4 regions of the Streptomyces sparsogenes subsp. cuspidosporus genome follow, and region 4 is predicted to be linked to each of the others. Evidence: riboswitches for the same ligand, from Rfam matches in the RefSeq annotation. Region 4 holds a riboswitch; each other region holds the start of a gene.

The links. A riboswitch is a leader RNA that binds a small molecule or an ion and turns the genes downstream of it on or off. The one in region 4 is predicted to bind cobalamin.
Region 1: linked by a shared signal. The riboswitch ahead of ABFY07_RS35030 (CbtB domain-containing protein) and the one ahead of ABFY07_RS36860 (cobalamin biosynthesis protein) in region 4 are both predicted to bind cobalamin.
Region 2: linked by a shared signal. The riboswitch ahead of ABFY07_RS08725 (prenyltransferase/squalene oxidase repeat-containing protein) and the one ahead of ABFY07_RS36860 (cobalamin biosynthesis protein) in region 4 are both predicted to bind cobalamin.
Region 3: linked by a shared signal. The riboswitch ahead of ABFY07_RS23895 (ribonucleoside-diphosphate reductase subunit alpha) and the one ahead of ABFY07_RS36860 (cobalamin biosynthesis protein) in region 4 are both predicted to bind cobalamin.

The regions. Positions count from the first base shown of each region.
Region 1 is NZ_BAAASD010000044.1:38,446-46,112, forward strand. Features, by position in the region: gene ABFY07_RS35000 (hypothetical protein) at 1-922, shown strand, start outside; gene ABFY07_RS35005 (antitoxin) at 948-1,115, opposite strand; gene ABFY07_RS35010 (HAD-IIA family hydrolase) at 1,425-2,204, shown strand; gene ABFY07_RS35015 (hypothetical protein) at 2,312-2,638, shown strand; gene ABFY07_RS35020 (sortase domain-containing protein) at 2,643-3,251, shown strand; gene ABFY07_RS35025 (CbtA family protein) at 3,347-4,138, opposite strand; gene ABFY07_RS35030 (CbtB domain-containing protein) at 4,153-4,371, opposite strand; cobalamin riboswitch at 4,409-4,563, opposite strand; gene ABFY07_RS35035 (glycoside hydrolase family 6 protein) at 4,740-5,798, shown strand; gene glxA (radical copper oxidase GlxA) at 6,092-7,667, opposite strand, start outside.
Region 2 is NZ_BAAASD010000005.1:176,532-184,198, reverse strand. Features, by position in the region: gene ABFY07_RS08735 (CbiQ family ECF transporter T component) at 1-982, opposite strand, end outside; gene ABFY07_RS08730 (SCO2322 family protein) at 979-1,761, opposite strand; gene ABFY07_RS08725 (prenyltransferase/squalene oxidase repeat-containing protein) at 1,761-3,080, opposite strand; cobalamin riboswitch at 3,242-3,369, opposite strand; gene ABFY07_RS08720 (TetR/AcrR family transcriptional regulator) at 3,531-4,310, opposite strand; gene ABFY07_RS08715 (TolB-like translocation protein) at 4,507-5,841, shown strand; gene ABFY07_RS08710 (RraA family protein) at 5,936-6,559, shown strand; gene ABFY07_RS08705 (DUF4287 domain-containing protein) at 6,567-6,779, opposite strand; gene ABFY07_RS08700 (TetR/AcrR family transcriptional regulator) at 6,941-7,591, shown strand; gene ABFY07_RS08695 (AraC family transcriptional regulator) at 7,602-7,667, opposite strand, start outside.
Region 3 is NZ_BAAASD010000021.1:97,894-105,560, reverse strand. Features, by position in the region: gene ABFY07_RS23900 (ribonucleotide-diphosphate reductase subunit beta) at 68-1,090, opposite strand; gene ABFY07_RS23895 (ribonucleoside-diphosphate reductase subunit alpha) at 1,090-3,483, opposite strand; cobalamin riboswitch at 3,609-3,731, opposite strand; gene ABFY07_RS23890 (FGGY family carbohydrate kinase) at 3,943-5,415, opposite strand; partial or broken gene ABFY07_RS23885 (2-hydroxyacid dehydrogenase) at 5,569-6,597, opposite strand; gene ABFY07_RS23880 (histidine phosphatase family protein) at 6,779-7,453, shown strand; gene ABFY07_RS23875 (DeoR/GlpR family DNA-binding transcription regulator) at 7,450-7,667, shown strand, end outside.
Region 4 is NZ_BAAASD010000051.1:556-8,222, reverse strand. Features, by position in the region: gene ABFY07_RS36880 (alpha/beta hydrolase family protein) at 1-698, opposite strand, end outside; gene ABFY07_RS36875 (class II aldolase/adducin family protein) at 869-1,585, opposite strand; gene ABFY07_RS36870 (inorganic phosphate transporter) at 1,944-3,191, shown strand; gene ABFY07_RS36865 (hypothetical protein) at 3,204-3,470, shown strand; cobalamin riboswitch at 3,672-3,871, shown strand; partial or broken gene ABFY07_RS36860 (cobalamin biosynthesis protein) at 3,996-4,955, shown strand; gene ABFY07_RS36855 (cobyric acid synthase) at 5,141-6,754, shown strand; partial or broken gene ABFY07_RS36850 (magnesium chelatase ATPase subunit I) at 6,894-7,667, shown strand, end outside.

The sequences.
Region 1 (7,667 bases), on a different contig from region 4:
CGTCCTCGCGCTCGCGCCGGTCCTGTGGTGCGGCCCCGCCGCGCACGCCCTCCCGCACGCCGCCGCGGCCGAGCCCGGGTCGGTGCCCTCTTGCGGGCGGCGCGGCAGCTCGGAGTTCCCGATCGACGCCCGGCTGTACGGCGGGCCGAAGCGGTATCCGCCCGGCGGCGGCTGGCGCGCCTGGCACCTGGAGCTGCGCAACACCACGCGCGCCGAGTGCCGCGCCATCCACCCCATCGCGATCCTCGTCGACCGCGGGCGCGCCCTGCGGCCCGGCCACATCCGGATGGAGTTCCTCGACCCGTACGGCGAGAACCCCGACGGCGGCACCTGGCGGCCCGTGTCCTTCGAGACCACCGACGAGCACGAGAACATCGGGGTCTTCGGCGACCCCTTCCCGGGCTTCACGGTGCCCGCGCGCGGGCGCGTGGAGGTCGCGGTGCGGACCCGCTTCACCGACTCCGCGCCCACCGGGCCCGTGACCGCGAACGTCATCACGATGCAGCGCCGTGCGGACGACGGGGACTGGGTCGGCCAGTCCGACGACTACGACTTCCGCGTCGAGCGCGCCGGGGAGGCGGGGACGGACCCGGACGAGCGCGCGGACGGGAACGCGGCGGCGGGGGACGGCAGGGTGACGGGGGAGACGGGGACGCCTCGTACGGAGGGGACCTCCACCGGCGAGCCCCCCACCAGCGCGCCCAGCCCCGACGGGACCGGTCGCGAGGCCCGTCCCGAGAGCCCCGGCGGCTCCGGCAAGGAGGCGGCCGCCCGCGGCGAGGACGGCGACCAGGAGGTCATGCCGCCGGCACTCGCCGCGACCGGCCGGGACGCGGTGCTCCTCGGGCTCGCCGCCGTCAGCGGCGCGCTCGTCCTCACCGGGGCCGCCCTGGTGGCCATGTCCCGGCGCCTGCGGCGGTGAGGGGAGGGGAGGTGGCGGGGGAGCGCTATTGCTGCCCGGTGGGCGGCTCGCCCCGCCGGCGCAGTTCCTCGTCCAGCTTCTGCGCCTCGCGCCGGGGCTGGTCGGTGGCGCCCTTGCCGCCCTTGGGCGCGGCGTGCCGCGCGCGGCTCTGGCGCTTGCCGAGCGCTTCCTTGAGCTTGTCCTTGATGCTCATCTGAATCTCCTTCGCGGGGGACGCCCGGGGAGTTCCCGGGGGCCCGGGGGACGCGGAGGCTTCGCTCTCGATGCGGAAGCGACCTTCCATGACCAGGATCGGACGTCCGTCCTGGTCTGTCGCGCTGAGCACCCGGCGCGGGTCCGCCGGGGTCCGCCGCCGAAGCCGGCCGCCGAGGCCGGGCGGGACGGCGGGACCGCGGCGGCCCGGGCCCGGAGCGGCTGACTACGCTTGGTGCGTCGGCCGCGCCCGTGAGGCGCGGCCGGTGTCCCCCTCAGGCGTTATTGGTGCACGGCAGGAGAGTCCGCAATGGCAGAGCGCAAGCCGATCGAGTCCTGGCTCACCGATATGGACGGGGTGCTGATGCACGAGGGCATCCCGGTGCCCGGGGCCGACGCCTTCATCAAGCGGCTGCGCGAGTCCGGCAAGCCCTTCCTCGTCCTCACCAACAACTCCATCTACACCCCGCGTGACCTCCACGCCCGGCTGTCCCGGATAGGCCTGGACGTGCCGGTCGCCAACATCTGGACGTCCGCGCTGGCCACCGCGCAGTTCCTGGACGACCAGCGGCCGGGCGGCACGGCGTATGTCATCGGCGAGGCGGGCCTCACCACGGCCCTGCACGACATCGGCTACGTCCTCACCGACGTGGAGCCGGACTACGTGGTCCTCGGCGAGACCCGTACATACAGCTTCGAGGCGCTCACCAAGGCCATCCGTCTGATCAACAACGGCGCGCGCTTCATCGCGACCAACCCCGACGAGACCGGGCCCTCGGCGGAGGGCGCGCTGCCCGCCACCGGCTCGGTGGCCGCGCTGATCACCAAGGCGACGGGGGCCGAGCCGTACTTCGTCGGCAAGCCGAACCCCCTGATGATGCGCGCCGGGCTGAACGCCATCGGCGCGCACTCCGAGACCAGCGCGATGATCGGCGACCGCATGGACACCGATGTGCTGGCGGGTCTCGAGGCGGGCATGGAGACCTTCCTGGTGCTCACCGGGGTCACCCGGCCCGAGGAGGTCGACCGGCACCCCTTCCGGCCCTCCACGGTCGTGAACTCCATCGCGGACCTGGTGGAGCGGGTCTGACTCCGGCACCGGCCGGCGGCGTCTGACCCGTACGGAGCAGCCGGGAGCCGCAGCGGATGCGGCTCCCGGCGGCGCGCGTGAGCCTCGGTGGTGTCAGGAGGTTCACCATGCGCCCGCTCGCCCTCACGCTCCGTACGGCCGCCTGCGCGGCGGCGGTGGTTCTGGCCGCCGCCGGCCCCGCCGGCGCGGACCAGGAGGACGCCGCCCCCGCACGCCACGCCCCGGCCCGATCCGCTCCCGCGCACGCGGGGCCCGCGCGTCCCGTCCCCGTGCACCGCGCCCACTCGGGCACCGCGCCGGCCGACGCCGCGACGCGCGACGACTTCGGCGGGGCCGAGGCGTACGGACTGGCGCTCTCCGGGGGCACGGCGATGGCCGTCGCCGGGCTCGCGGTGCGCCGCCGCCGTTGCCCGGCCGGACCGGCGGCGGGCTGAGGCGGTGTCCGGGAAGGGCTCCGGCCGGGTGGGCCGGCCGCTCGCCGGGGTGATCTGGGCGGCGCTGCTGCTCGGGCTGTGGGTGTGGGGCCACGACGCCGTGGAGGGACTGGGCGGCGCGGTGCCGATGACGGGGGACGTGGCGGCGGCGGGGCGCCCCCCGACGCATCCGCTGCCGCGCGCCCACCGCCCCCTGCCCGCCCTGCCCTCCGCGCGGCCGCGGGGCGTGGTCGTCGAGTCGGTGGGGCTCGCGGCCCCGGTGGTCGCGGGTGCGGAGAGGGGCCGCTACGGGGTCGGGGGCTGGCACTGCGCCGGGGCGCGGCCGGGTGCCTCGGGGGCGTCGGTGCTGGTCGGGCCCGCCGACGGCGGGGTCCTTCGCCGCCTCGGCGGGGTCAGGCGGGGGGACGCGGTGCGGGTGTTCCGGGCGGACGGGACGGTCGCCGAGTTCACCGTCGAGGACGTCGCGCTGGTGACCGCCGAGCGTCTCGACGCCCGGCGGGTGTACGGGGCGCGGGCCCGGGGGCGGGCGGAGCTGCGGCTGGTCGCGGGCGGCGGGCCGCGCGGCGCGCGGGTGGTCGTGTCGGCGTATCTGACCGGGAGCCGGCGCATCTGACCCCCGCGCATTCCCCGCGCATTCCCCCGCGCATCTGACCGGGCCGGGCCCTGAGGCGGGGTGAGCCGTGCCCACCCCGCCTCAGGGCCGGGGGATCACACGGCGCTGGGGACCGGGTCCGGCCGGTGCCCCGCCGCCCGGCGCTCGCGCAGCGCGCGCAGGCCGAGCGCGCCGAACGTGGCGCCCAGGGCCGCCCACAGCACGGCGTGGGAGGCGAGCGAGAGCATCCGGAAGTCCCACAGCAGCGTGCCCTCGACGGGCACCGGGTCGGGGTTGTCGGGAAGGGCGAACAGGGCGAGGAGCACCGCGACGAGGGTCCCGGCGACCGCCGTCTGGCAGACGGCGGGGGCGCGGCCCGCCGCCGTCAGCCGGGTGTGCACCTGCCAGGCGAGCACCATGCCGAGGGCGCCGATCACCACCGCGGCGACCCACATCAGCTGGCGGTCGCCGACCGTGCCCGCGTCGCCGACCCCCGGGGGGTTGGCCGGATAGCGCAGGCCCGGCAGCAGTGAGAGCCCGGCGAAGCCCGCCGCGGCGAGCGCGATCGCGCGGGGCCAGGGCCGGGCGGAGGCGTCGGAGCGGCGGTGGACGAGCGCGTGCGCGACCGCGAAGAAGACGCCGAGCGCCAGCCCGACGACCACCGTGGTGACGACGAGACCGAAGTGCTGGGTGCCGCGGGAGAACAGCTCCTCGTGGTGCTTGACCGCCGCGGCCGCGGCGGCGTGCGAGTGCTCGCCCTCCTGGCGTTTCTCCTCCAGCCGGATGGCACGGTCCATCAGGGGCTCGGCCAGCAGCAGGGAGAACAGCCCGGCGGCGAGGCCCGCGAGGCCGCCCGCCGCCAGTCCGCGCCGGAGCAGGGGAAGTACGGGGACGTGGCCGTCTGCCATGGTGCCGGACCCGGTCAGTGGCAGGGGGCACCGAAGAGGTGCCGGCCGTCGTGCGAGAACTCGTGCAGGTAGTCGCCGGTCGCCGAGATCAGCGAGCCGTTGTCGATGAAGACCGCGTACAGCGCGATGAGCGCCAGGACGACCGCGCCCGCCGCGATCAGCCAGTCGCGGGTGCGGACGGTGGCGGCCGAGACGGCCGCGGGGTCGGTGTGCCGCGCAGTGTGCAGGGACATCCGCTCTTGCCTCCTTGTGGGGTTTCCACGCCCCTCGCAGGAAGGAGGACGACGGGCCAGTTCCTGACTCCCGGAAGCGCGGCGCGCCCGCGCGCGCTGACTTCCGGTCACAGTGGCGGGACCGTCCCGGAGTCGCACCGGGTTCCTGTGTGCCGTCGCCTCGATATGTGGACTTGTCGCATCGGAGAGTCCCAGTCGGATGAGTGCCTGTCAACCGGGCGAAATCCCGCGAAGGGCTGTGGACAACCGCACCGGGGTCGGTCTGGTGTGTAAGCATGGTTTCCATCGGTCTTGAGGGTTTCGACCGGTCTTGTCCTACCCGGGGCTTGAGGGGTGAGCCCCCGGAGCGTGCACCCAAGGGGGAGTGGATGTACGGGAGTCACACCGGCCGCCGGCGCGAGGCCGTGCGCGGCGGGGCGGCCCGGGGCGGGGCCGTGGTGGGGGCGCTGCTGTCGCTTCTGGCGCTCTCCGGCTGCTTCGGCTCGTCGTCCTCCGACCGCGAGGAGGAGGCGATCGCCGCCGCCAGGCCCGCTCAGCGGCCCCGGAATGTCATGCCGTACTGGGTCAACCCGGACGGCAGCGCCGCCCGGCAGGTCGCCGCGTACCGCAGGAAGGGGGACGACGAGGAGGCGCGGCTGATACAGCGGATCGCCGAGCAGCCGGTCGCCGAGTGGCTGGGCGTGGACGACCCGGAGGGCCAGGCGCGCGGGTTCACCGAGGCCGCCGCCGCGGAGGAGCGGGACGCGCTGCTGGTCTTCTACAACATCCCGCACCGCGACTGCGGGCAGTACTCCAAGGGCGGCGCCGCCGACGGCGACGCGTACCGCGCCTGGCTGGACAAGGCGGTCAGGGGCATCGGCGACCGGGCCACCACGGTGATCCTGGAGCCCGACGCGCTGCCGCACGCGGTGGATGGCTGCACGCCCAAGCGGTTCCTCGAGGAGCGGTACGACTTGCTGACCGGGGCCGTGGACAAGCTCAAGGGCCTGCCCCGCACCAAGGTCTACCTGGACGCGGGGAATCCGCACTGGATCAAGGACCCGCGCCGGATGGCCGAGCCGCTCAGGCGCGCGGGGCTGAAGAAGGCCGACGGCTTCGCGCTCAACATCGCCAACTACCAGACCACCGGGGACAACAAGGTCTACGGCAAGAAGCTCTCCGCCCTGGTCGGCGGCAAGCCCTTCGTGATCGACACCAGCCGCAACGGCAAGGGCCCGGTGCCCGGCAAGGAGGACCCGGAGGCCTGGTGCAACCCCAAGGGGCGGGCGCTGGGCGAGACGCCGACGGTCCGCACGGGCGATCCGGCGGTCGCGGCCTACCTGTGGATCAAGCGTCCGGGCGAGTCGGACGGCACCTGCAAGGGCGGCCCCCAGGCCGGCCGGTGGTGGCCGCGGTACGCGCTCGACCTCGCCCGTAACGCCACCTAGGGCCCGTCTTCAAAGGGGGCGCCCTGCTCACGACGCCGCAGTGACATCAGCCGCTGCCGCGGCGGGCGGCACCTCGCTGTGTTGTCGGAGTCGCCCGCCACGCCGCGGTAGCGGCATATTGACCGCAGCGCCCAGTACGAGGGCGATCCTCCGCCTTGCGATGCTCCCCCAGCTACCGCTGGGAGGTGCCCCCTGCACCAGACGCCGCTCGCGGCCGGACGCCCCCTTTGAAGACGGGCCCTAGCGCCGCATGACCCCGACAGCCGGGCTGTCGGGGTGTCCGGCTGCCGCGGTCAGTGCTTGGCGGCGCCCCGGGAGGCGGGCACCTTCACCCAGACCGCCTTGGAGGGGATCCCCTCGTCGTCCACCACCGTGAGCATGTACCACCCCGGCGGGACCAGCGACGGGTCGTCCGGGATCCTGACGCCGACGCTGTCCCCGCTGGTGATGAAGTCCACCGCGATGGACCGCTGCTCGACATTGGTCACATGCGTGAAGGAGCCGGGGCGGATCAGCCGCACCCGCTGGATCGCCGAGGCGTTGTGGGCCCGGTAGGTGGCCGTCGCCCCGCGCCTGAGGGTCCGGGGAGCGCCGTCGGCCAGCGCGGGCCGTGCGCCGCGGAACAGGTACGGCGGGGTGTACAGGTCGATCTGCTGCTGGAACCTGCCCGGCTTGGTGTTGGCGTCGTCGCTGAACAGCGAGTCGGAGCCGAAGGTCATCACCCGGCCGTCGGGCAGCAGCAGTGCCCCGGAGTGGTAGTTGCGGCCCACCAGCGGGTCGGCCACGCCGCGCGAGGTGTTGGTCCTGGGGTCGTAGATCTCCGCCAGCAGCACATTGCTGCCGCCGCGCCCCCGGTAGTCGCCCGAGCCGTTGGTGGTCAGGACGGTGTCGTCGGGGAGGATGACGCTGCTGGGGTAGCGGACCTTCGCGTACAGCTTCGGCCCGTCGCGGAAGCGCGGCCGGTCCTCGTGCAGGTCCACGACGCGGGTCTTCGCGGTGGACTCGGGGTCCTCGCCGACGCCCCCGCCGCCGAGCACCATGTAGCGCTGCTCCTGGGCCGGGGGCAGCAGCACGGACATCGAGGTCTCCAGGACGTCCGGGTCGCTGATGCCGGGCACGGTCCTGAACGCGTTGGTCTTCAGGTCCCAGACGCCGGGGGTGCGGCCCTTGTCGTCGGGGCCGTATCCGGCGTTGGAGCCGGTGTAGAAGATCCGGCCGCCGTCGGTGAGGAAGAGCGCCGGGTAGGTGGGGAAGAACCGCTGCTTGGGCAGGTACTTCCAGGTGTTGGTCCGGGGGTCGTAGATCTCGTTCTTCCCCGGTACGACCTGGCCGATCTCGTCCAGGCCGGAGACCGAGAGCACCCGGCCGTCCTGGAGGGTGGTCAGGGTCGGGTACCAGCGGGCCTCGTGCATCGGGTCGACCGGGACGTACCGCTCGGCGACGGGATCGAACTCATAGGCGTCCTTGATGCCCTGGAAGTCCTTCTTGTCGAAGGACAGCTTCTGTGCGATGCCGTAGAAGTTCTGCCGGTCCTTCCCCCGCAGCCCGTGGATCCGGTAGTTGTCCTCGGTGCCGGTCTGGTACCGCTTCCCCTTGCGCAGCGCCTCGACATAGACCCGGACGGTGCTGGCGGTCACGGTGACCTTGCCGGTCTTGCGGTTCTTGGTCTTCTTGGCGCGCGGGACCAGGACCGGGTCCTTGGACTCGAAGGTCTTGCCGTTCTTCCTGCCGGTGAAGCGGGTGCCCGCCGGGAACGTCTTGGGCTTGTCCGGGTTCTCGTTGTGGACGAACATCAGGCCGCCGGCCTTCTCCACATCGCCCTTGAGCTTCTCGTAGCGCTGGGTGCCGCCCGCCACCAGCAGCTTTCCG
Region 2 (7,667 bases), on a different contig from region 4:
ACACCAGCCAGGCGCGGGCGTCCCACCGGTCGGGCCGGTAGCGGCTGCGCGCCAAGCGGCGGCCGCCCAGCCACAGCCCGCCGAGCGCGGCGGCGAGCCCGCCCAGCAGCACCGGCAGGCCGAAGCCCGCGCCACGCGCCGCCAGCAGCCCGTACGTGCCGGCGCAGACGCCGAGCAGCCCGCCCAGGGTGAGGGCGGCGGTGGCGCGGGCGACGGCGGGCGGGACCTGGGCGGTGCGGCCGTAGCCGCGCGCGTCCATCGCGGCCGCGAGCGCAACCGAACGCTCCAGCGCGCCCTCCAGGACCGGCAGCCCCACCTGAAGCAGCGCGCGCACCCCGCGGTCGGGGCGGCCGCGCAGCCGGCGGGCGGCCCGCAGCCGCTGGACGTCCGCCACCAGGTTCGGCGCGAAGGTCATCGCCACCACAACCGCCACGCCCGCCTCGTACAGCGCGCCGGGCAGGGACTTCAGCAGCCGGGCCGGGTTGGCGAGCGCGTTGGCCGCGCCGACGCACACCAGCAGGGTGGCCAGCTTCAGCCCGTCGTACAGGGCGAAGACCAGCCCCTCGGCGGTGACCCGGCCGCCGATCCGCACGCCCTGCGCCCAGCCGGGGAGGGGCACTTCGGGGAGGGTGACCAGCACATGCGTCCCGGGGATCGGCGAGCCGAGGAGCACCGCGAAGGTCAGCCGGATCGCCAGCACCACCAGCCCCAGCTTGAGGAACGCGCCGTACGAGCGGGCCCACGGTGCGTCCGTCCGGCGCACGGCGACCACATAGCCCGCGACGGCGACCAGCAGACCCAGCAGCAGCGGGTTGGTGGTGCGGGAGGCGGCCGTGGCCAGCCCCAGGGCCCACAGCCACCAGGCCCCGGCGTGCAGCGCGCCGCGGGAGTACAGGGCGTCCTTGGAGCGCTGCGCGCCACCGGAGCGCGCCGCTCGGCGCCCGGTGAGCGGGTGTCCGGCGGGCCGGGCGGCGCCGCTCATCGCCGCTGGTGGCGGCGCGCCTGCCAGACGGCGGCGGCCCCCAGCGCGACCACGGCGGCCAGACCGCCGATCAGCCCGGCCGAGGGGATGCCCCCGCCGCCGTTTCCGGTGTCCCCGCCGTGGCCGCCGTCCCCGCCACTGGTTCCGTCCCCGCCGCTTGCCCCGTGGCTGGTGGCGTCGACCTGCTCCCCGCAGCCCGTGGCGGGGTAGCCGGCGATGGCGCACAGCAGGGCGGCGGAGTTGTAGCGCAGCGGCTTCGCGACGGCCGCCAGCGCGTCCGCGGCGCTCGCGTCCTCGGCGACCCGCGCGCACTCCGTACGGGGCTTCGGCGGGGTGCGGTGGTCGGGGGCGTCGGCGGCCGTGCCGAAGTCCAGGACCACCGCGACGCGTTTGGCGCCGTCCTTCGCGGGGGTGTCCGCGCAGATCGCCTTGAAGTCGGCCGGGCCGCGCGGCCGGGCGGCGTCCCGCGAGTCCTCGCTCACGGCGAACCGGAACCCGACCGTGTCGCCGTCGCCCGGCCGGGCCGTGGCCGGGCCCTGCGTGGCGTACGTCCAGGCGTCGGCGCCCCGCTCCCGCTGCCAGAACGACCAGTAGCGATAGCCCTCGGCGTGCGCGGGGGAGGCACCGAGCGCGAGCGCGGCCCAGGCGAGGGCGGCGCAGACGAGCGCGGCCCGGGCGCGGGCGAGGGCGGTGCGGGCGGAAGTGACGCGGGCGAGGGCGGCGCGGGCGGAGGTCACGCGGGCGGAGGTCAGGCGGGCGGAGGCGGCGCGCGGGCCCATCAGAGCTGCTGCTTCTTCCGGCCGCTCAGCAGGAAGCCGATGCCGATGCCCGCCACCATGAACACGCCCACCGTCCACCAGACACCACCGACACCCCCCTTGTCGTCGTCCTTCTTCTCCCCGTCCGCGTCCTTGCCGGAGTCCGCCTGCGACCCGGACGCGGACACCGACTCCGGCTTCGGACCCGTGGCGTTCAGCCGCTGGACGAGGTCCACGCCGCCGAAGCTGCGCGGATCCGCGCCCGCCGCGTGCGCCGCGAGCACCAGCTTGCCCAGCGCCCCCGGGTCGCCCTTCGCCCAGGCCAGCGCGCCGTTCTTCTCGCTCTGCAGCCACTGCAGGGGCTTGGCGGCGGTCGCGCTGTGCTCCCCGGCGGCCAGCGCGATGATCGCGTCCGCCGTGCCGCCGAAGTCCGGCTGGTCCTTGGCGCCCGGCATCGAGGACAGCAGGTGGCGGCCGTGCTCGGCCATGGTGTCCGCCAGATACGCGGCGGCGGCCTGCCCGGCCTCCGCCACCCCGGCCGGCCTGCCGCCCCCGCCCTTGCCGTCGCCCTTGCCCTTGCCGCAGTCCAGCGGCTCGGGCGCCTTGCCGTCGTCCTTGCCCGCGGGCTCGAAGACGAAGCCCTTGCCCTGGGTGGCCAGCGCGGCGGCCGCTGTCGCCAGGTCGTTGGCCGCCGCCCCGGCCCCGCCCTTGTCCGCCGTGTACGCGAACGCCCCGCGCTCGCCCTTCTTGGCGTCACACCCCAACTGGAGGCCGAGCAGCAGGTCGTACGGGGTCTTACCGCCCTTGGCCGACTTCACCCCCTTCGGGTCCGTTCCCGTGGCCGCGAAGGCGCCGACGGCGGCGGAGGTGGAGTTGGCGTCGCTCGGACCGCCCGGGTTCATGCCCCACCCGCCGTCGTCGTTCTGGTGCTTCTTCAGCCAGGCGACGCCCTTCTCGACGGCCGAGCTACGCCCGCCGACCGCGGCCAGCGCCTGCACGGCCGCCGCCGTCGCGTCGGTGAACTCGCCCTTCTTCGGGTCGCACGCCTTGGCCGGGTCGGCCCGGTACCCGGCGAAGCCGCCGTCCTCGCACTGCTGGCCGGCCAGCCAGTCGATGGCCGACTTCGCCGGGGTGACCCCGACGGCGTCCTGGGCGAGCAGCGCGAGCGACTGCCGCCACACCCCGTCGAACTGCGGGTCCTTGGTGCCGTACAGCCCCTTCGGCAGCGCCGGGCCGGACGGCTTCGGGGAGGGGGAGGCGTCGGCGAACGCGGCGGGGGCGGCGGCCGTGCACAGGGCGGCCAGGGCGGCCAGAGCCGTGGCGCTGCGGCGTACGTTCATGGCGACGGTGCCTCTCGGTCGGTGATCTCGGCGGTGGACGGACAGCGGTACGCGGCCGCGCACGGCCGTCCACCCCGCACGCCGAGGGACGTACGACGCGATGACACCGGGCTCAGCTCCGCATACCTCGACGGTGCCGCCGCCGGACGGGCCGACGGCGGGAGCCTGCGGTGCGCCCGACCAGGTGCTCCGGCTCGTACGCCCTGCGGCACGCACAGCCCGTACTCACGGTTGCGGGTCAGCGCCGGATTCTCACCGGCTTCCCCCGATCGGACGCGGATGAAGTTTTCACGGATACTTTATCCGGCGCCGACCCGGGCCCTTCCACGGCGGTCGGGACCGCTGGGCCGGCCCCTCCGGGACGGGCCCGTACGCTCCGTGTGGGCCTCGGCCCGCCGGATCCGCTCGCCGACCGTGCCGCCGTGCGCGCGGGGGCCGGCGCGCTGCTGCTCAGAGCACCAGGCGGGGGCTGCGACTGAGGCCGAGGAGGCCGAGGAGACGGTCCATCATGTCCTCGAACAGCGGCACCGGGTCGTTGAGCGCGAAGGACATGTGGCGGTAGACGGCCAGGCAGAGCATGCCGTAGATCTGTCGCCAGCAGGTGAGCATCAGGAACACCACGCCGATGGGCACATCCAGCCCGACGACCTCGCGGTAGGTCCGCAACTGCGGCACCAGGGCCGGATCGATCTCCTCGTCGGACGGGTGCGCCAGACCCTTCTCGCGCCACAGCCGCGTGAAGAGCTGCCCGAACGTCCCGCCCAGCTCGCGCGAGATGGCCTGCGGGATGTCCTCCGCCGACGCGGCGGCCGCCTGGGGATAACCGGCCCCCATGAGCAGGTTGAACTCCGCCGGGTTGGCCATCGACCAGTCCAGCACGGAGCGGGTGGCGGCGTGCAGCCGGGCGCTGATGTCGTCGGGGTCCTGGCGCTCCACCGCCCCGCCGACCACCCGCATGAACTCCGCCATGACGTCGTCGTAGACGGCGAGGATCAGCCCGTTCCTGCCGTCGAAGTAGCGGTAGAGGGCGGGTGAGGTCACCCCGACGCTGCGCGCCACGGCGGCGACGGTGAGGCCCTCGACTCCCTCCGCGGCCGTGATCCGGCGCGCGGCGGCCTTGGCATCCCGCTCCAGCTCCGCCCGCAGCCGCTCCCGCCGCGTCAGCCCCGCCACGCGCGCGCCCCCGCCGCCGTCGTTGCCGCCGTCTTTGCCTCCGTCGGTGCCGGACACCGTCGCCTCCTCCTGCTGGTCGGGTGCGCCTCAATGATCCTTCATCGGCGGGCGGGGCCACGGGGCAGCCGACTTGCCGTGAAGAGGCGTTGCATGGTTAATACTATTCTCGCTTCTAAGGGCAGTCACGCTTGTGCTGCCCCGGCAAGGGATCGGTGCTGTCGCGGCCGTGCCGTGGGGGAAGGCGGAGAGCTGAGTGGGCAAGACGTATGGGTCCGGTACGCGCGGGTGGATCGCGGCGGCCGCCGCGACCGTGCTGGCGGTGGGAGGGCTGACCGCGTGCGGCGCGTCCGGCGACTCGGGCAAGGACTCCGGGCGCGGCGGCGTCTCGGGCGGCGGTGGCCGGGAGTCCGGTGCGGGCGCGGCGGGTTCGGCGGGGGACACGCCGGCCACGGTGCGGAAGAACCTCTCCCGGGTGGCCTCGGCCACCGGGCCGGTGATCTGCTGGGACGGAGGCGAGGACGAGGGGTGGCAGGCGGCGGCGTACGACGCCACGTTCAGCAGGCGGATCGCCGCGTTCTCCGAGAAGTCTCTGCTGCCTCGGCTGGCCGAGATAGCACGGGAGACGGGCGGCCACGAGGCCACCGTGACCAGCCTGTGCGGGGACGAGGGGGAGACCGGTGAGAGCCTGGGGGAGACCGGGGTCAGCCCGGTCTCGCCGGACGGCCGCCGCGTCGCGGTCGAGGTGGAGACGGACGACAGCGACTCCCCGTGGCACGTGGGGTGGCTGGACCTCGGCACGGGGAAGTTCACGGACATCACCAAGGCTTCGGAGAAGAAGGGGTACAGCCCGGAGAAGCACTCCGACCGGCACCCCGGCTTCGCCCCGGACGGGTCGCTGTGGTTCCTGCGGGGCTCCGACCAGTTCTTCTCGGCCGACGAGGACGGGCGCCTGTCCCCCCACCGGATCAGCCTGGCCTGTGGCCGGTCGAAGGGGGACGACGAGTACTACCGCCCGGTGAACTCGGTGGCCGTCACCTGCCCCCGCACCATCAACCCGAGCGGCAAGTACGCCGCCTCCCCCGCCACTGTCGCCGTCGGCTTCTCCTCGGTGGACGGGTTCGACCTCGACCCCCTGTCGAACGAGATCGACACATTCGGCGACGCCCCGCTCCACGGGCCGTTCAGCAACCAGGTGGTCGTGCGCGACGACGACGATCTGCGCGGCTGCACCCCCTTGGCCTGGCTCACCTCTGAGGAGCTTCTGTGCAAGGGGCCGTCCAACGACTTCTTCACCGTGCGCGTCGACCCGTCGAAGGCGAGGGAGGTCGACGCCATGCACACGGTGGAAGTCGGCGTGAAGGCAGAGATCGCCCCCGCGACGGAGAACACGATTCTCGCGATGGCCGTGTCGGCGGACCGTGAATCCCTCTACATCGCCTCCCGTGAGAACCGGGCGGGAGCCCAGGTGAAGCTGCACCGGGCCGGCCTGACGTCGCCGGGAGACCCGGAGGAGCTGGGGGCACTCCCGAAGGGGGTGGGGGAGGATTTCGCCTTCCGCACCAACTTCCAGACCGGCGACTTCCGCTGACGGGCGTCCGGCAGAGCGCATCGGGGGGCGATCATGGCGGAGGGGGCCCGGCGGGCCCCTCCCGTCCACGGGGGAAGGCAGCCCCATGACCGACCTGACCGACGCCACCGGCTTCGCGCACATCCCCCCGACCACGCTCGCCGATGTCCTCGGCCGCGCGCAGGTCATGGACATCGGCATCCGCCCGCTCTGGTCCCCGACCCCGCGCGTCGCCGGTCCCGCGTTCACGGTGCGGTGCCCTCCCGGCGACAACCTGATGCTCCACGCGGCCATCCACCGCGCTGAGCCGGGCTCGGTCGTCGTGGTCGAGTCGGGGGATGTGGACTACGCGCTCGCCGGGGGGAACGTCTGCGCCGTCGCCCAGCGCCGTGGCATCGCGGCGTTCGTGCTCGACGGGGTGATACGTGACCTCGGCGAGGTGCGCGAGATGGGCTTCCCCGTCTTCGCCAGGGGAGTCATTCCGATCCCGGGGACCAAGACGGCGGCCGGGCCGTTCAATGTCGCGGTGCGGTGCGGCGGCGTCGAGGTGAACGCCGGTGACATCGTGGTGGCCGACGAGGAGGGCGTCGTGGTCACTCCGCGCGCCCGCCGTGAGGAGGTGCTCCGCGCGGCCGAGGCGAAGCCGGCCAAGGAGGCCGGGGAGACCCTCGACGCGTGGGAGGAGGCGCACCGCGCCCGTATCGACAAGATCCTGAGCGACCAGGGCTTCGAGGGCTGACCGCCTGTCAGGAGGCCTTACTCTCCGCGAGGGTGTGGGCGACGAGGGCGTTGGCATGCCCGTGCCCGAGGCCGTGTTCGTTCTTGAGCCAGGTGACGAGCTCCATGTGCTTGGTCAGCGGCGAGGAGCGGATGAGGTCCTTCCACTCGGCTATCGGGCGGCCGTACTTCTTCTCGATCGAGGGGAAGTAGCTGGCGGGGCCTTTTACGGGTGCGGTCATGTCGTGCGTCGTCCTCCGTGTCGTCGGGTTCCGGCGGGCCGGTTGCCGTCCTGCCGATCCACCCTTGTGTACGATGTCCACATTCGGGGGTGCGGCGATCCGTCCCCCCGCCGGGCAGGAGCCTAGACGAGCTAAGTGGATGCTGTCCACATTGGAGATGGGTGAGGTTGACCGTGGCCGAGGGCGGCAAGCCGAAGCGGGACACCTACCGCCATGGCGACCTGCGGAACGCGCTCATCAAGGCCGGACTCGAACTCGCCCGCGAGGGCGGCCCCGGGGCCGTCGTCCTGCGGGCCGCGACCCGTCACGCGGGCGTGGTGCCCAACGCGGCGTACCGGCACTTCGCCGACCGGGCCGCCCTGCTGCACGCCGTGTCCCAGGCCGCCATGGCCGAGGCGGCCCGCACCATGGAGGCCGAGCAGGCCGCCCTGCCGCCCGCCGCCGACCCGGTCGCCGCCGCCCGCGCCCGCTTCCGCGCGGTCGGCACCGGCTACCTGCGCTTCGCCCAGGAGCAGCCGGGCCTGTTCCGCACCGCCTTCCACGTCCCCGGCGACATGGCCCACGCCGCCGCCGAGACCGCCGCCGGAGCCGGTGGCAGGACCCCCTTCGAACTCCTCGGCGCCGCCCTCGACGACCTGGTGGAGACCGGCCTCCTCCCCGAGGACCGCCGCCCCGGAGCCGAGTTCCTCGCCTGGTCCGCCGTCCACGGCCTCGCCGTCCTGCTCATCGACGGCCCCCTGCGCGGCCTGCACCCCACCCAGGCCCAGGACGCCGGCCGGCAGGTCATCGACATGATCGAACGCGGCATCTGACCCGCCCGGCTCAGGCCCCCGCCGCGGTGCGGGCGTAGCGTCCCGGGGTGATGCCGATGAACCGTTTGAAGTGCCG
Region 3 (7,667 bases), on a different contig from region 4:
GGAGATCCCAGGGGCGCCGCGTGGTGCGTATCGGGTGTGAACCCGCGACGGCTCAGAAGTCGACGGCTCAGAAGTCGTCGTCGAAGGAGACCGAGCCCTCGACCGCCACCTGGTACGCGGAGGCGCGGCGCTCGAAGAAGTTGGTCAGCTCCTGGACGTTCTGCAGCTCCATGAAGGAGAACGGGTTCTCCGAGCCGTAGACCGGGGCGAAGCCGAGGCGGGCGAGCCGCTGGTCGGCCACGCACTCCAGGTACTCGCGCATCGACTCGGTGTTCATGCCCGGCAGCCCCTCGCCGCACAGGTCGCGGGCGAACTGCAGCTCGGCCTCGACGGCCTCCCGCAGCATGTCGGTGACCTGCTGCTGGAGTTCGTCGTCGAAGAGGTCGGGCTCCTCCTCGCGGACCGTGTCCACCACCTGGAACGCGAAGTTCATGTGCATGGTCTCGTCGCGGAACACCCAGTTGGTGCCCGTCGCCAGGCCGTGCAGCAGGCCGCGGGAGCGGAACCAGTAGACGTAGGCGAAGGCGCCGTAGAAGAACAGGCCCTCGATGCACGCCGCGAAGCAGATCAGGTTGAGGAGGAAGCGGCGGCGGTCCTCCCTGGTCTCCAGCCGGTCGATCTTGTCGACCGAGTCGATCCAGCGGAAGCAGAATTCCGCCTTCTCCCTGATGGAGGGGATGTTCTCCACCGCGGCGAACGCGGCGGCCCGGTCGTCCGGGTCGGGGAGGTAGGTGTCCAGCAGCGTCAGATAGAACTGGACGTGCACGGCCTCCTCGAAGAGCTGCCGGGACAGATACAGCCGCGCCTCGGGCGAGTTGATGTGCTTGTAGAGGGTGAGCACCAGGTTGTTCGCGACGATCGAGTCACCGGTCGCGAAGAAGGCGACCAGGCGGCCGATCAGGTGCTGCTCGCCCGGGGAGAGCTTGGCCAGGTCGGCGACGTCGGAGTGGAGGTCCACCTCCTCCACGGTCCAGGTGTTCTTGATCGCGTCGCGGTAGCGGTCGTAGAAGTCCGGGTACCGCATGGGCCGCAGGGTGAGCTCGAACCCGGGATCCAGGAGGTTCTTGGGACGTTCGGGTGCGGTGGTCATTACTGGCAGGCCTCGCAGGACTCGGGGTTTTCCAGGGAGCAGGCGATGACCTCGGGGTCGGCGGCCGCCTGCTGGACGGGGACGGTGGCGGGCGCGGCGGCGCGCGCGGACTGGGCGATCCGGGTCGCCGGGCGCGAGCGCAGGTAGTACGTGGTCTTGATGCCGCGCTTCCAGGCGTACGCGTACATCGAGCTGAGCTTGCCGATGGTGGGCGAGGCCATGAAGAGGTTCAGCGACTGGCTCTGGTCCAGGTACGGGGTGCGGGCGGCGGCCATGTCGATCAGGGCGCGCTGCGGGATCTCCCACGCCGTCCGGTAGAGCCGCCGCACGTCCTCGGGCACCCAGGAGAAGTCCTGCACCGAGCCGTTGGACTCGCGCAGCGCCTCACGGCTCTGGGCGTCCCACACGCCGAGCTTCTTCAGGTCGTCGACCAGGTAGGAGTTGACCTGGAGGAACTCCCCGCTGAGGGTCTCGCGCTTGAACAGGTTGGAGACCTGCGGCTCGATGCACTCGTACACGCCCGCGATCGAGGCGATGGTCGCGGTCGGGGCGATGGCCAGCAGCAGCGAGTTCCGCATGCCGGAGTTCGCCATCCGCTCGCGCAGCGCCTGCCACCGCTCGGGCCAGGTCGCCACCGCGTCCGTGTAGTGGTCCGGATGCAGCACGCCGCGCGCGGTGCGGGTGGCGGACCAGGCCGGGTGCGGGCCGTGGCGCTCGGCGAGCGCGCAGGACGCCTCGTACGCCGCGAGCATGATGCGCTCGGAGATCTGGGTGGACAGCCGCTCGGCCTCGGGCGAGTCGAAGGGCAGCCGCAGCCGGAAGAAGACGTCCTGGAGGCCCATCAGGCCGAGCCCCACCGGCCGCCAGCGGGAGTTCGACGCCCCGGCCTCCTGGGTCGGGTAGAAGTTGATGTCCACCACGCGGTCGAGGAAGGTGACGGCGGTACGGACGGTCGCGTCCAGCTTCTCCCAGTCCATTTGGCCGTCCTCGCCCAGGTGCGCGGCCAGGTTGACCGAGCCCAGGTTGCACACGGCCGTCTCACCGTCGTCCGTGACCTCCAGGATCTCGGTGCACAGGTTGGAGGAGTGCACGACCCGGCCGGGCTCGGCGGTCTGGTTGGCGGTGCGGTTGGCGGCGTCCTTGAAGGTCATCCAGCCGTTGCCGGTCTGCGCCAGGGTGCGCATCATCCGGGCGTAGAGCTGGCGGGCCGGGACGGTCTTGACGGCCAGGCCCTCCGCCTCGGCCTTCCGGTACGCGGCGTCGAACTCCTCGCCCCACAGGTCCACCAGCTTGGGCGCGTCGACCGGCGAGAACAGCGACCAGTCGGCGTCGGCCTCCACCCGGCGCATGAACTCGTCCGGGATCCAGTGCGCGATGTTGAGGTTGTGGGTGCGGCGGGCCTCCTCGCCCGTGTTGTCCCGCAGCTCCAGGAACTCCTCGATGTCCGCGTGCCAGGTCTCCAGGTAGACGCAGGCCGCGCCCTTGCGCCGGCCGCCCTGGTTGACGGCGGCGACGGAGGCGTCGAGGGTGCGCAGGAACGGCACGATGCCGTTGGAGTGGCCGTTGGTGCCGCGGATCAGCGAACCGCGGGCGCGGATGCGCGAGTACGACAGGCCGATGCCGCCCGCGTGCTTGGAGAGCCGCGCGACCTGGTGGTAGCGGTTGTAGATCGAGTCCAGCTCGTCCAGCGGCGAGTCCAGCAGGTAGCAGGACGACATCTGCGGGTGGCGGGTGCCGGAGTTGAACAGAGTGGGGGAGCTGGGCAGGTAGGACAGCGTGCTGGTGAGCCGGTACAGCTCGGCCACGTCGTCCACCGCGCGCGTCGAGTGGTCCTCGGCGAGCCCGCAGGCCACCCGCAGCAGGAAGTGCTGCGGGGTCTCGATCACCTGGCGGGTGAGGGGGTGGCGGAGCAGGTAGCGGCTGTGGAGCGTACGCAGCCCGAAGTAGCCGAAGCGGTCGTCGGCGCCGTCGGCCAGCGCCTGCTCGACCAGGGTGTCCAGGCGGGCGGCGTGGGTGGTCACGAACTCGGCCGTGCCGTCCGCGATCAGGCCCTCGCGGTGCCCCACGGCCACCGAGGCGGAGAAGGAGACCGCTCCCTGCCCGGCCGCCTCCTCCCGGATGGCGAGGGTGAGCAGCCGCGCGGCCAGCTTCGAGTACTCCGGCTCCTCGGCGATCAGGCCGGCCGCCGCCTCGGTCGCGAGGGTGCGCAACTCCGCCTCGTCCGAGCCGGGATGGCGGCCGCGCAGGGCGGCGGCCGCGACCTTGCCGGGGTCGGTGGCGGGCAGGTCGGCGGTGAGCGTGGTCAGGGTCCGCAGCAGGGCGGTCCCGGGCGCGTCCTCCGCTGCCTGTGCAGCCGCTGCCTCTGAAACCGGATCGGCGGGCGCGATGGTCACTGAAGTGCTCTCCCTCGCTCGGCTTGGGGCCGGGCGGGAAGGGGCGCGATGGGCGCGTACGGGCATGCCGAAACTGCGGACGGCATACCGCGCAGCGTCCACCGGCCCAACCCGCGAGGCCCGGACGTATGAGACGGCCGTCGGCAGGTCCTCGGACTCGCGGGTACGCAAAAGCGTACGCGTACACCGTTGCGGGACAGTTCCGGATTCGCACCGGATTCCCCTGCGGCGACAGCGAGCATGAGCATACATCTTGTGGTGGCGGGCGCACCTGCCCCCACATGTTGTGTCGTGAGGTGGAGTGTTTCGTACGAATGTGCTATTCAGTGCCGGACTTGGCGCGGTCTACGCGCGCTCTGCAGGCGGCCTCGGCACGCCCGTGGCGCGGCCGTCTGGCGGCCCGGCGCGGGCCTGGCGCGGGCGCCTGGCGAGGCCGCCTGGCGCGGTGCCGGGGGTGCCTCAAGCGGGCGTCGTCGCCCGCCACTCGGTGAGGGCGCGGGCCAGCCGGGCCCGGTAGTCGGCGTAGCCGCGCTCATAGGTCTCGGCACGCTCCGGGTCCGGTACGACAGTACGCGAATCGGCTCGCCATTGTGCCGCGTCCACGGGGTCACCGAGAGCGCGCCAGGCGACCGCGACCGCGCCGCGCGCCCCCACCTCGGGCTCGTCGGGAAGGCGCACGGGCCGCCCGAGGACGTCCGCGAACAGCTGGGTCCAGGCGGCGGACCGGGTGCCGCCTCCGCAGGCCGCGAGGCTCGCGCTCAGCCCCGCCGCCTCCAGGCAGTGGCGGGCGGCGTACGCGACGGCCTCGCAGGCGGCCCGTACGGCGTCCGCGCGGGTCGCGGCGAGGGTCAGGCCGTCCAGCCGGCCCCGGGCCGCCGGTTCGACGAACGGGGCCCGCTCGCCCGCGTCGGAGAGGAAGGGCAGGGCGGTCACCCCGCGCGCCCCCGGCGGGCTCCCGGCGAGCAGCGCGTCCAGGTCGGCGGTGGTGGCGCCGGTGAACTCCAGGACCCACTCCAGGGCCGCCGTGCCCACCATGGCGGGCATGCCGCGCAGCCAGCGGTCCCGGTCGGGCGTGCACAGCCACATGCCCGCCGGGTCGGCGGCCGGGTCGATCACGGCGCTGTCGGTGAGGACCTGGCTGGCGAGGGTCGTGCCGACGATCAGCAGGCCGTCCCCGGCCTCCTCGACCCCGCTGCCGATCGCGCAGGCCGGGAGGTCGTACGGGCCCGCCGTGACGGGCAGTCCGGCCGGCAGCCCGAGCAGTTGCGCGCCCGCCTCGTCCAGCGCCAGGACAGTGCCGGGCGCGGCGGGCGGCGGCAGCAGCCGGGCGTGTTCGGCGATTCCGCACGCTTCCAGGGCCTTCGGGACGTACTGGCGGGTGGTCACGTCCATGAAAGGCATGGAGGCGTCCGAGGCGTCCACGCCGATCACGCCGGTGAGCCGCTGGGCCACCGCGTCCACGCAGTAGCCCGCGACCTCGGCGCGCGCCAGCGCCTCCGGTTCGTGGTCCGCCAGCCAACGCAGCAGGGGCGCGTGGCAGCCGGGGAACACCCCGGAGCCGGTGAGCCGGTACAGCTCGCGGATCGTGCCGTCCTCGCCCCAGCGGGCCACGGTGTCGCCCGCCCGCCCGTCCATCCAGGAGATCGGCGGGCGCACGGCGCGGCCCGCCGCGTCGCGCAGCCACAGCCCGTCGCCCTGCCCGGTGAGGGCGAGCGCGACCGGGGCCGCACGGCCCGTCGCGGCCAGGGCGGCGGTCACCTCGCGGACCACCTCGGCGACCGAGCGCAGCACGTCCTCCAGGTCCTGCTCGACCCGCCCGCCGGGCAGGCGGGTGAGCCGGCTGCGGCGGCTCGCGGCCGCCAGTGACCTGCCGTCCCGGCCGAAAGCCACGGCCTTGGTGACGGAGGTGCCAACATCGACTCCGAGGACGATGCTCGTGACTCCGCTCCCTCCCGAGAGAGGGGGCTTCTCACTTGGCCGCCGTGACGGCCTCGTGACGGTCAAGCCCTGACCGGCGCCTGATGGCGCGACACGTACTGTAGCGGCTCGGTTGCGCTCCGCGCCACCAGCTCCGGGAGCCGGCTGGTTCGCCGGGTGCGCGAGCTTCTCGCCGCGCGCGTAGCGGCCGACCTCGGCGGCGGTGATGGTGGCCGCGCGGTGGGCGGTCTGCCGGGTGGCGCCGGCGAGGTGCGGGGTGGTGACGACATTGGGCGCGGAGTGCAACGGCCAGTCGGCGGGCGGCGGTTCGATGTCGTACACGTCGAGGGCGAGGGCCCCCAGGCGGCCGCTGCGCAGCGCGTCCGGCAGCGGGGCGTAGTCCAGCAGGCCGCCGCGCGCGGTGTTCACCAGGACCGCGCCGGGGCGCATCAGGGCGAGTCGGTCGGCGTTGATCAGCCCCTTGGTCTCGGGGGTGAGGCGGGCGTGCAGGCTCACCACGGAGGAGCGGGTGAGGAGTTCGTCGAGGCCGACCGGCTCGACGCCGTCCGCGCGGGCGGCCTCGGGGTCGGTGTACGGGTCGGCGATCAGCACGTGGGCGCCGAAGGCGCGCAGCACGCGGGCGACGATCCGGCCGATCGCCCCGTAGCCGACCAGGCCGACGGTCGCGCCGTCCAGCTCGATGCCGCTCTCCTCGTACGCGAAGAAGTCCCCGCGCCAGCGGCCGGCGCGCAGCTCGGCGTCCGTGGTCGGGATGCGGCGCATCGCGGCGAGCATCATGCCGACGGCGAACTCGGCGGCGGCGGTGGCGTTGCGGCCGGGCGCGAAGCTGACGGCGACGCCCGCGCGGGTGGCCGCCGCCAGGTCGACGTTGACCGGGCCGCCGCGCGAGACCGCGACCATCCGCAGCTCGGGGCGGGCGGCGAAGACCTCGGCGGTGAACGGCGCCATCTGCGTCACGCACACCTCGGCCCCCGCCAGCGCCTCGATCAGCTGCTCCTCGGTGCCGCTGGCCTCGTTCACCCGGCTCGCCGGGCCGCCCACCGGCCCGAAGGGCTCGTGTGGCCACGGCAGCGTCAGCTCGGCGACATCGACGTCCGCGAGTCCCGGCTCGTCGCGGAGCGCGGCGATGATGAGGTCGGGGCGTACGAAGTGGTCTCCGGCGGCGAGGACGCGCATGGGTGGCCTTTCTTCGGCGTTACGAGGTCGGCGGAGTTCGGCGATCGGCGTTCCATCACAGAGGCGACGCTAGATTTAACATCGTTGACGTGACAAAGCAATGGCGCGTGCGTCGGCTCGCGCGCCATTGCGACTCGAGGGCACGGTCCTCGAGGGCACGGTCCGAGGAGAGGAACTACCTGTGACGGCTCGTCTACTGCTCGTCCGCCACGGCGAGACGGTGTGGCACGCGGAGAACCGGTACGCCGGCATCTCGGACGTCCCCCTGACGGAACGGGGATTCCGGCAAGCGGAAGCGCTCGCCCATTGGGCGACGAAACGCGGGGTGGACGCGGTCGCCTGCTCCCCGCTGAGCCGCGCCCGGCTGACCGCGCGCCCCGCCGCCGACGCGCTCGGCCTCGTCCCCGAAGTCGTCGAGGACCTGCGCGAGGTCGACTTCGGCTGGGGCGAGGGCCGCACCATCGCCGAGATGGAGGCGGAGGACCCGGAGGCCGTGCGGGCCTTCAGGGCGGACGCGGAGGCGGGCGCGTTCCCCGGCTCGGAGCCGCCCGGCGCCGCGGCGACGCGCGCCGCGGCCGCGCTGCGCGGCCTGGCCGCCGCGCACCCGGACCGCACGGTGCTGGTCGTGGCGCACAACTCCCTGCTGCGGATGGCGCTGTGCGCCCTGCTGGGCATCCCCGTCGGCCGCTACCGGCACGTCTTCCCGCGCCTGGACAACGCGGCGGTGAGCGAGATCCAGGTGGCCGGGGAGCGGACGGCGCTGCGGTCGCTGAACGTGCCCACGGGGGACCTGTCCGAGGGGCGCGCGGGTACGGGGGACGGTGGCGCGGCTCGTGGGGGAGAATCCGCCCCATGACCACGACCGGCGCGTCCGACGTCCCGCCCCGCTCCCAGGCCGCCCGCAGGCAGACCATCACCGAGTACGTGCTCGAACACTCCACCGCCACCGCGGCCGAGCTGGCCGAGCTGACCGGCGTCAGCCTCATGACCGTGCACCGGGACCTGGACGAGCTGGCCAGGCTCGGCGTGCTGCGGAAGTTCCGGGGCGGGGTCTCGGCGCTGCCGTCGTC
Region 4 (7,667 bases):
CCGTAGAGGATGACGCTCTGCGCGCCGTGGCGCACCGCGTAGCGGATGGCGGCGTCCAGGTCGTGCCACTCGGTGCGGCCGAAGTGCCCGAGGCCGTCCTCGGAGCGGGGGGCGTCGGGGTCGCCGCGGTAGCCGAGGTCGAGCACGGGGAACTGCCGCTTGTGCAGGAACGGCAGGACCACCATGGGGTGCTCGCGGGTGGTGCCGAGGCCGTGCACGGTGATCACCCAGGCGGAGCGGTCGGCGGGTATGAACCAGGCGGGCAGCGGGCCCAGTTCGCCGGGCACGTCCACGTCGGTGTGGTCGAGTCCGAGCGCGTCCCGGGGGTCGCCGGTGTACACCTGCGGGGTGAACCGGACGCGGGTGCCGGGGGCGAGGGTGCCTCGGCTCACCCGCTCCAGGCGGCGGACCACGCAGTCCGCGGGGTGCGGGGCGTCCTCCAGGACCGGCCCGACCACGGCGTGGCATCCGGCGCCGGTGAGGCCGTAGGTGCCGGGGCGCAGCGAGGCGAGGCTGCGGGTGAGGGTGATCTGGCCGGCCGCGGTGGCGTGCACGGTGAGCGGCGGGTCGTGCGGCAGGGGTCGGTCGGGCCTCGGTTTCAGGGCAGCGTCGCTGGCGTACCGCCCGGCCGCCACCGCGGCCGCGCTGACACCGATCATCGTCGTGGCGGCCGCAACCGCCTTCGTCCGCAGGCGCATCCCTCCCAGTGTGGTCGTCCGGGGCGCCGGGGGCCAGCGGGCGGGCCCGGCCGGGTGAGCCGCCCGCCTCCCCGAGCGGGCCGGGGACGGCCCCGGCGCCCCCGGCGGGGCGGTGCCGGTCCGGCGGGGCGGTGCCGGTCCGGCGGGGTCGGGCTCGGCGGGCGCCTGGTTCAGCGGGGCTGGCCGTAGCCGCTCAGCTTGTCCGCCGCCGCCCGCAGCTCGTCGGGGGACAGCAGGGCCGGGGTGTGGCCGGGGACGGCCGCGGCGGTGAGCCACACCCGGCACATCCACTCCAGCTGGGCGGTCCGGTCGTACGCCTGGTCGAGCGTGGCGCCGTGGACCACCGTGCCGTGGTTGCGCAGCAGACAGCCGGTGCGGTCGCGCAGCGCGGCGAGCATCTCGCGGGCCAGGGCGTCGGTGCCGTACAGCGCGTATCCGGCGACGCGCACCGGGCCGCCGAGCGCGCCCGTCATGTAGTGGACCGCCGGGACCTCGTCGACCAGCGTGGAGACCGCCGTGGCGTGCACGGCGTGGGTGTGGACCACGGCCGCGGCGTCGGTGTGGCGGTAGACCGCGAGGTGCATGGGCAGCTCGCTGGTGGGGGCCAGCTCGCCGAGGATCTGGCGGCCGTCGAGATCGACGCCGACCGCGTCGCCCGGGCCGAGCCGGTCGTACGGGACGCCGCTGGGGGTCACCAGCACGGTGTCGCCGACCCGGGCCGAGACATTGCCCGAGGTGCCGACGACCAGGCCGTCGGCGACGGTCCTGCGGGCCGTCTCGACCACCCGCTCCCAGGCCTGTGCCAGGTCCCGCCGCCCGGCGGGCCTCGGCGATCGCGCAGTCTCCGCCTCCCGTCCCGGCTTGGGCGTGGGCTTCGGCTTCGTCATGGCCCCTCACCTCCGGGCGCCGATCATGGCAGGCGAGCAGCCCTGTACGCATCAGGGAGGGGCCAGGGGATCATCGGTCCGCCCTTCCCGACAGACGCGTCACCCCTGGGCCCACCCCAGTTCACCTTCCGTTCACCCCACGTCCTTACGGTCGTGGCGCACCCGTTGGCCGTCGCACGGATTGCCCGGGTGTGTGACTCCTCCCCCTCCCACAGGAGGGGGCTTCTCGTGCGGTCACCTCGGCGACCACACGACGGCCAAGCCCTGACCGGCACCTCGCGGTGCACCACAAACTGTAGCGACCCAGTGGCGCTCCGTGCCACGAAGTGCGGGGATCGCACTCCCCCGAAGGAGTTCGATGGAACACATCACGCTTCTCATCGGGATCGTGATCATCACGGCCTTGGTGTTCGACTTCACGAACGGCTTCCATGACACGGCCAACGCCATGGCCACCACCATCTCCACGGGAGCGCTCGGTCCCCGGACGGCCGTGGCGATGTCGGCGGTCCTCAATCTCGTCGGCGCGTTCCTCTCGGTGGAGGTCGCCAAGACGATCTCCGGGGGGATCATCGACGAGGGCTCCGGGATCCGCCCCGAAGTGATCTTCGCGGGTCTGGTCGGAGCCATCCTCTGGAATCTGCTGACCTGGCTGGCCGGACTGCCCTCCAGCTCCTCGCACGCCCTCTTCGGCGGCCTCATCGGCGCCACCCTGGTCTCCGTCGGCATGGACGGGGTCAACAGCGACAAGATCGTCATGAAGGTCCTGATCCCGGCCGTGGCCGCGCCGATCGTGGCCGGTGTCGCGGCGATGGTCGCCACCCGGCTCACCTACCGGCTGGCGCGCGGCCGCGACGACCAGGAGACCGCGAAGGGCTACCGCGCCGGGCAGATCGCCTCGGCCGCGCTGGTCTCCCTCGCCCACGGCACCAATGACGCCCAGAAGACCATGGGTGTGATCACCCTGGCACTGATCACCGGCGGCGCGATCGCCCCCGACTCCGACCCGCCGCTGTGGGTCATCGTCTCCGCGGGTCTGGCCATCGCCCTCGGCACGTACCTGGGCGGCTGGCGGATCATCCGCACCATGGGCAAGGGCATCACCGACATCCAGCCGCCGCAGGGCTTCGCCGCCCAGACCGGCGCCGCGACCGTCATCCTCGCCTCCTCCCACATCGGCTTCGCGCTCTCCACCACCCAGGTCTGCTCCGGCTCCGTGATGGGCGCGGGCCTCGGCCGCAAGGGCGGGGTGGTGCGCTGGTCGACCGCGGGCCGCATGGTCCTCGCCTGGGTGCTCACGCTGCCCGCCGCCGGTCTCGTCGCGGGCGGCGCGGCGCTCCTCGCGGACCAGGGCGACTGGGGCGTCACCGCCGTCGCCGTGATCGCGGTCGCCGCCTGCGCGGCGATCTGGGCGGCCTCGCGCCGCAAGCCCGTGGACCACACCAACGTCAACGAGGTCGAGACCGTGCCGGCCGAGCCGGTGGGCGTCGTCACGGCCGCCATCCAGGCCGTGGCCCCGCCGCCCGCCGGGCCGGTGGCCGCCGTCTCCTCCACCCCCTCCGCCACCCCGGCAGGCGCGTCCGCGGCCACCGGCAGTACCAGCTAAGGAAGTAACGCGATGAGCATCGACTGGGCGGCCCTCGGCCAGGTCTTCGGCGTCAGTCTCGCGGTGACCGTCGGCTTCGTGGGCGTCTTCACCCTCGGCATCCTCGGCACCTCCCGCAAGGCCCAGCCGGCGGAGGCGGGCCCGGGCGCCACCTCCGCCACCCCCGGCGCCTCGGCCACGGCGGGCGCGGCCCTCGGGCCCGCGCGTCTCGGCGCGTACGCCTGCTTCGCGCTGTGCGCGGCGGCCGTGGCGTACGGCATCAATCTGATCGTGGCCTGATCCCCGCCTGACACCGGTCTGATCGATGACTGATCCTGACCTGACCCTGGCCTGATCCGGAGAAGCACCACCGGCCGCCGGGCCGGGCCGCGCCGCACGGCGTGGTCCGGCCCGGCGGCCGTGGCGTGGAAGGGGTGTCGCGTCGGGGGGTGTGTGGGCCTCGGCACACTCACGCAGGGTGGGGCATTCGCGAGTTGACGGCCATTCGCGGCCCATGGTGGACTTCCGGAGCCAAACGGCGGCAGGAGAGGAAGCCGGTGAGAATCCGGCGCGGTCCCGCCACTGTCACCGGGGAGCGCTCTCCCATCGCCCTACGAGTCACGGCCGCCCGCGCGGAGGCTGGAAGACCGGGAGAACCGCGGATCCGGGAGCCAGGAGACTCTCACCGCCGGTCACGTCGAACCAGGGCGCGGACCCTGAGTGAGGACATACCGCCATGCCCGGCACCGCCATGCCGCCGCCTCCCACGAGGCCCCTCCCCCTCCCCCACGACCGGACGCGGCAGGGCGGGACGGCGGGCTGAGGATGCGTGCCGACCACGCCTCGTACGCGTGCGGCGCCGCCCTCGGCTTCCTCGGCGACCTCGCCACGGGCGATCCGCGCCGCGGCCACCCCGTGGCCGCGTTCGGGACCGCCGCGCTGGCCGCCGAGCGGCTGCTGTGGCGCGACCACCGCGGAGCCGGGGCCCTGTACACCGCGCTGTGCGCGGGCGGCGCGGCCGCGGGTGCCGCCCTGACGGCGCGTGTCGTACGCGCCCTTGGCCCCTCACGTGCCGCGCACACCGCGCTGACCGCCGCCGCCACCTGGGCCGTGCTCGGCGGCACCACGCTGGGCCGGGAGGCGCGGGCCGTCGGCGGCGCGCTGGCCGCCGGGGACCTGGACGCCGCCCGGCGGCGGCTGCCGCACCTGTGCGGGCGCGACCCGCAGGCGCTCGACGAGCAACAGATCGCGCGCGCGGTCGTCGAATCGGTCGCCGAGAACACCTCGGACGCCGTCGTGGGCGCGCTGGTGTGGGGCGCCGTGGCCGGGGTGCCGGGTCTGGTGGGCTTCCGTGCCGTCAACACCCTGGACGCGATGGTGGGTCACCGGTCGCCGCGCTACCGGCGCTTCGGATGGGCCTCGGCCCGGCTCGACGACCTCGCCGGCTGGCCCGGCGCACGGCTCACCGCCGTGCTCGCCGCCCTGGCCGGGCCGGATCCGCGCGGCGCCCGGCGCGCCTGGCGGCGGGACGGCCACCGCCACCCGAGCCCCAACGCGGGCCCGGTGGAGGCCTCGTTCGCGGGCGCGCTCGGCGTACGGCTCGGTGGCACCCTGGCCTACGGCGGGCGCGTCGAGCACCGGCCGGTGCTCAACTCCGGCGGGCGGCCGGTGGAAGCGGTCGACATCGAGCGCGCGGTCCGGCTGTCGCGGCGCGTCGGAGCGCTGGCGCTCGGCGTGTCCGTCGCGGCCCGGCTGGCCGTCGGCGCGCTGCGGCCCGCCCGTACGGGGCTCTTCCCGGCCGCGCGTACGGGGCTCTTCACGGCCGCGCGGCCCGGCGTGCCCGTACGCGCCGCCCGCGCCCCACATGGCGCGCTCGCTCACCGGGCACGGTCCTTGGGGGCTCCCGGGGCCGCGGGCGGCGCGTACGGCCAGGCGACGGCGCGGCCCTCGGCCGCGGGGAGGGATCGAGGATGAGCGGGACGGATGGCACGGGCGGCGGGAGCGGGCCGGGCGGCGGGCTGCTCGTCGCGGGCACGACCTCGGACGCGGGCAAGAGCGTGGTCACGGCCGGGATCTGCCGGTGGCTCAGCCGTAAGGGCGTCAAGGTCGCGCCCTTCAAGGCGCAGAACATGTCGCTCAACTCCTTCGTCACCCGCGAGGGGGCGGAGATCGGCCGCGCCCAGGCGATGCAGGCCGCGGCCGCCCGCGTCGAGCCGAGCGCGCTGATGAACCCCGTGCTGCTCAAGCCGGGCAGCGACCGCAGCAGCCAGGTGGTGCTGCTGGGCAAGCCGGTGGGCGAGCTGAGCGCGCGTGGATACTTCGGGGGGTCTGGGGGGGCGTCCCCCGGGGAAAAGCTGCACGCGGGGCGCCGGGAGGCGCTGCTCGGAACCGTCACCGAGTGCCTGGCCGAACTGCGGCGCACCCATGACGCGGTGATCTGCGAGGGCGCCGGAAGCCCCGCGGAGATCAACCTGCGCCGCACCGACATCGTCAACCTGGGCCTGGCCCGGGCGGCCCGGCTGCCGGTCGTCGTGGTCGGGGACATCGACCGCGGCGGCGTCTTCGCGTCGTTCTTCGGCACGACCGCGCTGTTGTCGGAGGCCGACCAACGGCTCGTCGCGGGCTATCTGGTGAACAAGTTCCGCGGCGACGTGACCCTGCTCGAACCGGGCCTGGAGATGCTGCGCGGCCTGACCGGCCGCCCGACCCTCGGCGTGCTGCCGTACGCCCACGGCCTCGGCATCGACGAGGAGGACGGACTGCGGGTGTCGCTGCGCGGGGCGGTGCGCGAGAGCGTGGTCGCGCCGCCGCACGGCGCGGACATCCTGCGGGTGGCGGTCGCCGCCGTGCCGCTCATGTCGAACTTCACGGACGTGGACGCGCTGGCCGCCGAGCCCGGCGTGGTCGTGCGGTTCGTGGACCGCCCGGAGGAGCTGGCCGACGCCGACCTGGTCGTGCTGCCCGGCACCCGTGGGACGGTACGGGCGCTGGAGTGGCTGCGGACGCGGGGGCTGGCCGAGGCGGTCGCGCGGCGGGCGGCGGAGGGCCGCCCGGTGCTGGGCATCTGCGGGGGCTTCCAGATGCTCGGCGAGCGCATCGAGGACGAGGTCGAGTCGCGGGCCGGAACGGTCGAGGGGCTCGGGCTGCTGCCGGTGCGGGTCCGCTTCGCGGCGCACAAGACGCTGGCGCGGCCGGCCGGGGAGGCGCTCGGCGAGCGGGTGGAGGGCTACGAGATCCACCACGGGGTCGCCGAGCTGCTGGACGGGGCGGACGAGCCGTTCCTGGACGGCTGCCGGGTCGGCTCGGTCTGGGGTACCCACTGGCACGGCTCGCTGGAGAGCGACGGCTTCCGCCGCGCCTTCCTGCGCCGGGTCGCGGCCGCGGCCGGCCGGGCGTTCGTCCCCGCCCCCGACACCAGCTTCGGTGAGCTGCGTGAGGAGCAGCTCGACCGGCTGGGCGACCTGATCGAAGAGCACGCGGACACGGACGCGCTGCTGCGGCTGATCGAGAACGGCGTTCCGGAAGGGCTGCCCTTCGTGCCACCGGGGGCGCCCCGGATCCCGCGGCCGCAGGGGGCGCGATGAACACCGCCGCAGAGGGCCGGATGAGCCCCGCCGAAGAAGCCGGGCGCACGCGCGGGGGCGCCGTGAGGCCCGCCGGAGGCGCCGCACGCCGCGCCCTACCCGTCTCCCACCGCGTCCACCCCGCAGGAGGTAACCCCGCATGACCGCCCCCTACCCGTTCACCGCGCTCGTCGGAATGGCCGACCTGCGGCTGGCGCTGTTGCTCAACGCCGTGTCACCGGCCGTGGGCGGGGTGCTGGTGCGCGGTGAGAAGGGCACCGCGAAGTCGACGGCGGTACGGGCGCTCGCCGCGCTGCTGCCGGGCATCGACGTCGTCGCGGGCTGCCGGTTCTCCTGCGACCCGGCCGCGCCCGACCCCGGCTGCCCGGACGGCCCGCACGAGCCGGGCGCCGGCGCCGTACGGCCCGCGCGGATGGTCGAGCTGCCGGTCGGCGCCTCCGAGGACCGGCTGGTGGGCGCGCTGGACATCGAGCGGGCGCTGGCGGACGGGGTGAAGGCGTTCGAGCCGGGGCTGCTGGCCGACGCGCACCGCGGCGTGCTGTACGTCGACGAGGTCAATCTGCTGCACGACCACCTGATCGACCTGCTGCTGGACGCGGCCGCCATGGGCGCCTCCTATGTGGAGCGCGAGGGGGTGTCCGTACGGCACGCGGCGCGCTTCCTGCTGGTGGGCACCATGAACCCCGAAGAGGGCGAGCTGCGGCCCCAGTTGCTGGACCGCTTCGGCCTGACGGTGGAGGTCGCGGCGTCGCGGGACACCGACGAGCGGGTCGAGGTGGTGCGGCGGCGCCTGGCGTACGACGAGGACCCGGCCGGGTTCGCCGCGCGGTGGGCGGACGAGGAGGGGGCGCTGCGGGAGCGCGTCGCGGCGGCGCGCGCCCTGCTGCCGCGGGTGCGCCTGGGCGACGGCGCG